2 linked regions of the Azoarcus olearius genome follow. The protein of the gene in region 1 interacts with the protein of each later gene in a pairwise test. Links are inferred from orthologs where the notes say so. Each region holds a gene or a part of one and is shown on either strand. Other genes may lie near its edges.

Evidence for each region.
Region 2: the proteins of nusG (region 1) and rho interact in binary tests that used the Escherichia coli proteins (3 or more experiments, as listed by UniProt). The link is inferred for Azoarcus olearius from one-to-one orthologs.

What each region holds. Positions count from the first base shown.
Region 1 is NZ_CP016210.1:3,843,573-3,846,594, forward strand. What follows is about bases 247-2,949. They hold nusG (transcription termination/antitermination protein NusG), read right to left. Parts: upstream 2,014-2,949; coding sequence 1,480-2,013; downstream 247-1,479. Other genes in these bases: rplA (50S ribosomal protein L1), read right to left, coding at 247-941; rplK (50S ribosomal protein L11), read right to left, coding at 944-1,375; secE (preprotein translocase subunit SecE), read right to left, coding at 2,016-2,363; tuf (elongation factor Tu), read right to left, coding at 2,489-2,949. Also shown: rplJ (50S ribosomal protein L10), read right to left, coding at 1-12; more of rplA, read right to left, coding at 246-246; more of tuf, read right to left, coding at 2,950-3,022. UniProt on the Escherichia coli protein: Part of the processive rRNA transcription and antitermination complex (rrnTAC). The complex forms an RNA-chaperone ring around the RNA exit tunnel of RNA polymerase (RNAP).
Region 2 is NZ_CP016210.1:1,187,585-1,190,696, forward strand. Bases 108-2,900 are described here. They hold rho (transcription termination factor Rho), read right to left. Parts: upstream 2,238-2,900; coding sequence 978-2,237; downstream 108-977. Other genes in these bases: dqs_RS05590 (3-hydroxybutyryl-CoA dehydrogenase), read left to right, coding at 108-901; trxA (thioredoxin TrxA), read right to left, coding at 2,413-2,739. In the rest of the region: more of dqs_RS05590, read left to right, coding at 50-107; ferredoxin FdxA, read left to right, coding at 3,035-3,112. UniProt on the Escherichia coli protein: Facilitates transcription termination by a mechanism that involves Rho binding to the nascent RNA, activation of Rho's RNA-dependent ATPase activity, and release of the mRNA from the DNA template.

The sequences.
Region 1 (3,022 bases):
ATTGAGACCCACGGGTCTTTCCTCCTTTCAAGTCCACACGCGAGATGCCGATTGGCACCTCACACCCACGGCGACCTGGATCAGGAGTGCGGTCTGGAGGACCAAAATCCTGTTCTGGGCTCACCGTCTGCGCAGGCCTTCCTCACGGACGCTTAAACGGATGCTCGACCATCCGCACCTGCGGTCTTTGACGATCCGCCCCTGCAGCGAGAGCCGCAGGGACGTCCCAAAGTTCCTGCTTTGCGTTAAGCCGAAGCGGTGGTCGGCTCGACGCGGACGCCCGCGCCCATCGTGCTGGAGACCGCGACGCGGCGCAGATAGACGCCCTTCGCGGCGGCCGGACGGGCCTTGACCAGCGCTTCGATAAACGCATTCAAGTTCTGTTGCAGCGCTTCGACACCGAACGAGGCGCGACCGATGGTGGCGTGCACCAGGCCGCCCTTGTCGGTGCGGTACTGGACCTGACCGGCCTTGGCGTTCTTCACCGCGGTGGTCACGTCCATCGTGACGGTACCGACCTTCGGGTTCGGCATCAGGCCGCGCGGACCGAGGATCTGGCCGAGCTGACCGACAACGCGCATGGCGTCCGGAGTGGCGATGCAGAGGTCGAAGTCGATGGTGCCGCCCTTGACCTGCTCGGCGAGATCGTCAAAACCGACCACATCGGCACCCGCGGCGCGGGCCGCCTCGGCCTTGTCGCCCTGGGCGAACACCGCCACGCGAACGGTCTTGCCGGTGCCGGCGGGCAGCACGACGGAGCCGCGGACCACCTGATCGGACTTACGCGCGTCGACGCCGAGATTCACGGCGACGTCGATGGATTCGTCAAACTTGGCAGTGGCGCATTCCTTCACCAGCGCCAGCGCTTCCGCGACCGGGTAGATGCGGTTGCGGTCGACCTTGGCGCGGAGCGCCTGAACACGCTTGGAAATCTTGGCCATGATTACAGACCCTCCACGGTGATGCCCATGCTGCGGGCGGAACCGGCGATCGTACGCACGGCGGCTTCCATATCGGCAGCGGTGAGGTCAGGCATCTTGGTCTTGGCGATTTCCTCGACCTGGGCGCGCGAGATCGAGCCGACCTTGTCGGTATGGGGCTTCGGAGAGCCCTTCTGGATGCCAGCCGCCTTCTTGATCAGAATGGTCGCCGGCGGCGTCTTCATGATGAAGGTGAAGCTCTTGTCGGCAAACGCGGTGATCACCACCGGAATCGGCAGACCAGGCTCCAAGCCCTGAGTCTTGGCATTGAAGGCCTTGCAGAATTCCATGATGTTCAGACCGCGCTGACCCAGCGCCGGACCGATCGGGGGGCTGGGGTTGGCCTTGCCCGCCGGCACCTGCAGCTTGATGTAACCGATAATCTTCTTTGCCATTTAGGCTGACTCCTGAGTTGAGTACAAGCGCACCGGAAATCCGGCGCTCCTCGTAATGCCCGCGTGAACGGGCAAAGGCGGGTGCAGCGCACCCGCCCTATCACTCAAGTCTTTTCGACTTGAGCGAAATCCAGTTCTACCGGCGTCGCGCGACCGAAGATGGTCACCGACACCCGCAGCTTGCTCTTTTCGTAGTTCACGTCTTCAACCGAACCATGGAAGTCGGTGAAAGGGCCTTCCTTCACGCGCACCACTTCGCCGGTTTCGAACAACACCTTGGGACGCGGCTTGTCGACGCCTTCCTGCATCTGCTGCATGATCTTCTCGACTTCCTTTTCGGAAATCGGAGTTGGCTTGTTGGCAGTACCGCCGACAAAACCGGTGACCTTGGGCGTCGATTTGACGAGGTGCCAGGACTCGTCGTTCATTTCCATTTCGACGAGCACGTAGCCGGGGAAGAACTTGCGTTCAGAAATGCTCTTCTGCCCGCCTTTCATCTCGATTACTTCCTCGACAGGCACGAGGATCTGACCGAACGCATCCTGCATGCCGGCGCGATTGATGCGGTCGACCAGCGCACGCTGCACGGACTTCTCGAAGCCCGAATACGCATGCACGACATACCAGCGCTTCGTCATGATCATTTCCAGCCCAGAATCAGGTCGTACAACACCCACTCCAGGCTCTTGTCCGTCAGCCAGAGAAAGATCGCCATCACGACAACGAAGGCGAACACCATACCGGTGGTCTGCACCGTTTCCTTGCGGCTCGGCCAGACAACCTTTTTCGTCTCGACCACGGCCTCGCGTGCGAACTCGGCGAAGCGGCGGCCCGGCTCGGAAAACCAGGCAACCGTGACGCCTGCAGCAAGACCGGCGAGCACGGAAAGCACACGCAGAACCAGCGCCTGATCGGACAGCAGGTAAAAGCCGACCACGCCGGCTGCAACCAAAAAGATCGCCAGCGCAACCTTCAACTTATCGGCCATCTGGGTCGTGACTTCCGGAAAGTATGGCAGGGGCAGAGGGAATCGAACCCCCAACCTTCGGTTTTGGAGACCGACGCTCTGCCAATTGAGCTATGCCCCTGCGGCAGAGACTACAAAGCGCACCCTTACTCGATGATCTTGGCAACGACGCCGGCGCCGACGGTACGACCGCCTTCACGGATGGCGAAACGCAGACCTTCTTCCATGGCGATCGGGGCGATCAGCTTCACGGTGATCGACACGTTGTCGCCCGGCATGACCATCTCGGTGCCTTCGGGCAGCGAGATCGAACCGGTCACGTCGGTGGTACGGAAGTAGAACTGCGGACGGTAGTTGTTGAAGAACGGGGTGTGACGACCGCCCTCTTCCTTCGACAGCACGTAGATTTCGCCGGTGAAGTGGGTGTGCGGGGTGATCGAACCCGGCTTGCACAGCACCTGGCCACGCTCGACGTCTTCACGCTTGGTGCCGCGCAGCAGCACGCCGACGTTGTCGCCCGCCTGACCCTGGTCCAGCAGCTTGCGGAACATTTCCACGCCGGTGCAGGTGGTCTTGACGGTGGGCTTGATGCCGACGATTTCGATTTCTTCGCCAACCTTCACGATGCCGCGCTCGACACGACCGGTCACCACGGTACCGCGGCCGGAGATCGAGAACAC
Region 2 (3,112 bases), 2.7 Mb from region 1 along the record:
ATGGATTGGTTCGTCCGCTGCGTCGATCAAGAAAGGAGAAGACAGCACAATGAGCATCAAGAAAGTAGGTGTAGTGGGTGCCGGCACGATGGGCAACGGTATCGTCCAGGCTTTCGCGGTCGCGGGCTTCGACGTGGTCATGACCGATATTGCCGACGCTGCGCTGCAGCGGGGTGTGCAGACGATCTCGGGCAGTTTCGATCGTTTGATCAAGAAGGAGAAAATGACCGGCGACGAGAAGGCTGCGGCACTTGGCCGAGTCAAGACGTCGACCGATCTGGGCGCAATGGCGGATGTTGATCTGGTGATCGAGGCCGCCACCGAGAATCTCGATCTGAAGCTGAAAATCTTCGCCCAGCTCGATTCGGTCGTGAAGGCCGACGCAATCGTCGCCAGCAATACGTCTTCGATCTCCATCACCAAGTTGGCCGCCGCGATGAAGCGCCCCGAGCAGTTTGTCGGCATGCACTTCTTCAACCCGGTTCCGATGATGGCGCTGGTTGAACTGATCCGGGGCTTGCAGACCTCGGATGCTACCTACGCCGCGGTCGAAGCCGCAGCCAAGGCGGTCGGCAAGACGCCCGTGCAAGTGCGCAACAGCCCGGGCTTTGTGGTCAACCGACTGCTGTGCCCGATGATCAACGAGGCGATTTTCGCCCTCGGCGAGGGGCTGGCCACCGCCGCGGAGATCGACGAGGCGATGAAGCTGGGTTGCAACCATCCCATTGGTCCGCTGGCATTGTGCGACCTGATCGGTCTCGACGTCGAACTGGCGGTGATGCAGGTGCTGTTCGAAGGATTCAAGGATCCCAAGTACCGGCCGGCGCCCTTGCTGGTTGAAATGGTTGAAGCGGGCCGCCTCGGTCGGAAAGTGGGTAAGGGCTTCTTCGACTACGCCTGAGGCGCCTCGCCTAAATTAGGCGCTACAGAAAATACAAAAGCCACCCTGGGGTGGCTTTTGTTTTGTGCTGTCGGGACTATCCGCGCCTCATTGCATCGAAGAATTCGGCGTTGCCCTTGGTGGCCTTGACCTTGTCGAGCAGGAATTCCATCGCGTCGATGTCGTCCATGCCATACAGCAGCTTGCGCAGTATCCAGATCTTCTGCAGCACGTCCGGCTTCATTAGCAGTTCTTCGCGCCGGGTGCCGGAGCGATTCACGTTGATTGCCGGATAGACGCGCTTCTCCGCCATGCGTCGGTCGAGGTGGAGCTCCATGTTGCCGGTGCCCTTGAACTCCTCGTAGATCACGTCGTCCATGCGGCTGCCGGTGTCGATCAGCGCGGTGGCGATGATGGTCAGCGAGCCACCTTCCTCGATGTTGCGCGCCGCACCGAAGAAACGCTTGGGTTTCTGCAGCGCATTGGCGTCGACACCGCCGGTCAACACCTTGCCGGAAGCGGGCACCACGGTGTTGTAGGCGCGGGCAAGCCGGGTAAGGGAGTCCAGCAGGATAACCACGTCCTTCTTGTGCTCGGTCAGGCGCTTGGCCTTCTCGATCACCATTTCGGCGACTTGCACATGGCGCGACGCGGGTTCGTCGAAGGTGGAGGCCACAACCTCGCCCTTCACCGACCGCTGCATCTCCGTCACTTCTTCCGGGCGCTCGTCGATCAGCAGCACGATCAACTCCACGTCCGGATGGTTGGCCGTGATCGCGTGGGCGATGTGCTGCAGCATCACCGTCTTGCCGCTCTTCGGCGGGGCGACGAGCAGGCCGCGCTGGCCTTTGCCGATCGGCGCGATCATGTCGATGATGCGGCTGGTGACATTCTCTTCGCCGCGGATCTCGCGTTCGAGCTTCAGGCACTCCTGCGGATGCAGCGGCGTGAGGTTCTCGAACAGGATCTTGTGCTTGCACTCTTCCGGCGGTCGCCCGTTGATCTTGTCGAGCTTGACCAGCGCAAAGTAGCGTTCGCCATCCTTCGGGGTGCGGATCTCGCCCTCGATGGTGTCGCCGGTGTGCAGATTGAAACGCCGGATCTGCGAGGGCGACACGTAGATGTCGTCCGTACCCGCCAGGTACGAGGTGTCGGGCGAGCGCAGGAAGCCGAAGCCGTCTGGCAGGACTTCAAGCGCGCCGTCGCCGTAGATCGGCTCGCCCTTGCGCGCACGATTCTTCAGCAGCGCGAAGACGAGTTCCTGCTTGCGGAGCCGGTTCGCACCCTCGATTTCGTTGGCAACCGCCATTTCCAGCAGCTGGCTCACATGCAGAGCTTTCAGCTCCGACAGATGCAAGGCCGCAGCAGCCGTGGATTCGGCGGACGAAGCAGAACCCTCTTCCATCGCCAGCTCGGCATCGAGCAGGTCGAGTTCGGAGGTGTTGCCTTGGGGAGAATTACCGTCGCGGTTGCGGGCACCCCTGCGGCGGGTCCGCGAAGCACCGCGAGAACGGGCCGGAGTCGCCTCCGGCTTAGATGTTGCTGTCAATGAAAGCAGTCAGTTGAGATTTGGACAGGGCGCCAACCTTGGTCGCCTCGATGTTGCCGCCCTTGAAGATCATCAGGGTCGGAATGCCACGGATGCCGTACTTGGCCGGCGTTTCCTGGTTTTCGTCGATGTTGAGCTTGGCGACCTTGAGCTTGCCGGCGTAGTCTTTGGCAACTTCGTCAAGGATCGGCGCAATCATCTTGCACGGGCCGCACCATTCAGCCCAGTAGTCGACCAGGACGGGCGTCTGGGACTGCAGTACCTCGGCCTCAAAGCTGCCATCGGTCACATAATGGATATGCTCGCTCATGATTCCTCACATCAGGGGTGACGGTATTGTGTGTCGGGGGGCGTTGGGTCGCGGGAGCGGTGAGGCCCTGCGGGGCCCGAAGGACCAGGGTGCGACGAAGCCACCCCGGGAAGTTTTCGCGAAGTTATGTCAAGGCGCGGCCTCCGTCAAGAAAAAGTGCGGCGCGGCGGATAGGGAGTTGTCCTGACGTGGCAAAAAGCCACACGCCTGACTACTATTGCAAGCCCATCGCGCGCGACCGCGGGTTCCTTTCCGCGCGGCCGGGTGGGCGAATCCAAGAAAGTGAGTGAGCAAAATGGCCTACGTGGTGACCGAATCCTGTATTCGCTGCAAGTACACCGACTGCGTCGACGTGTGTCCGGTCGACTGCTTC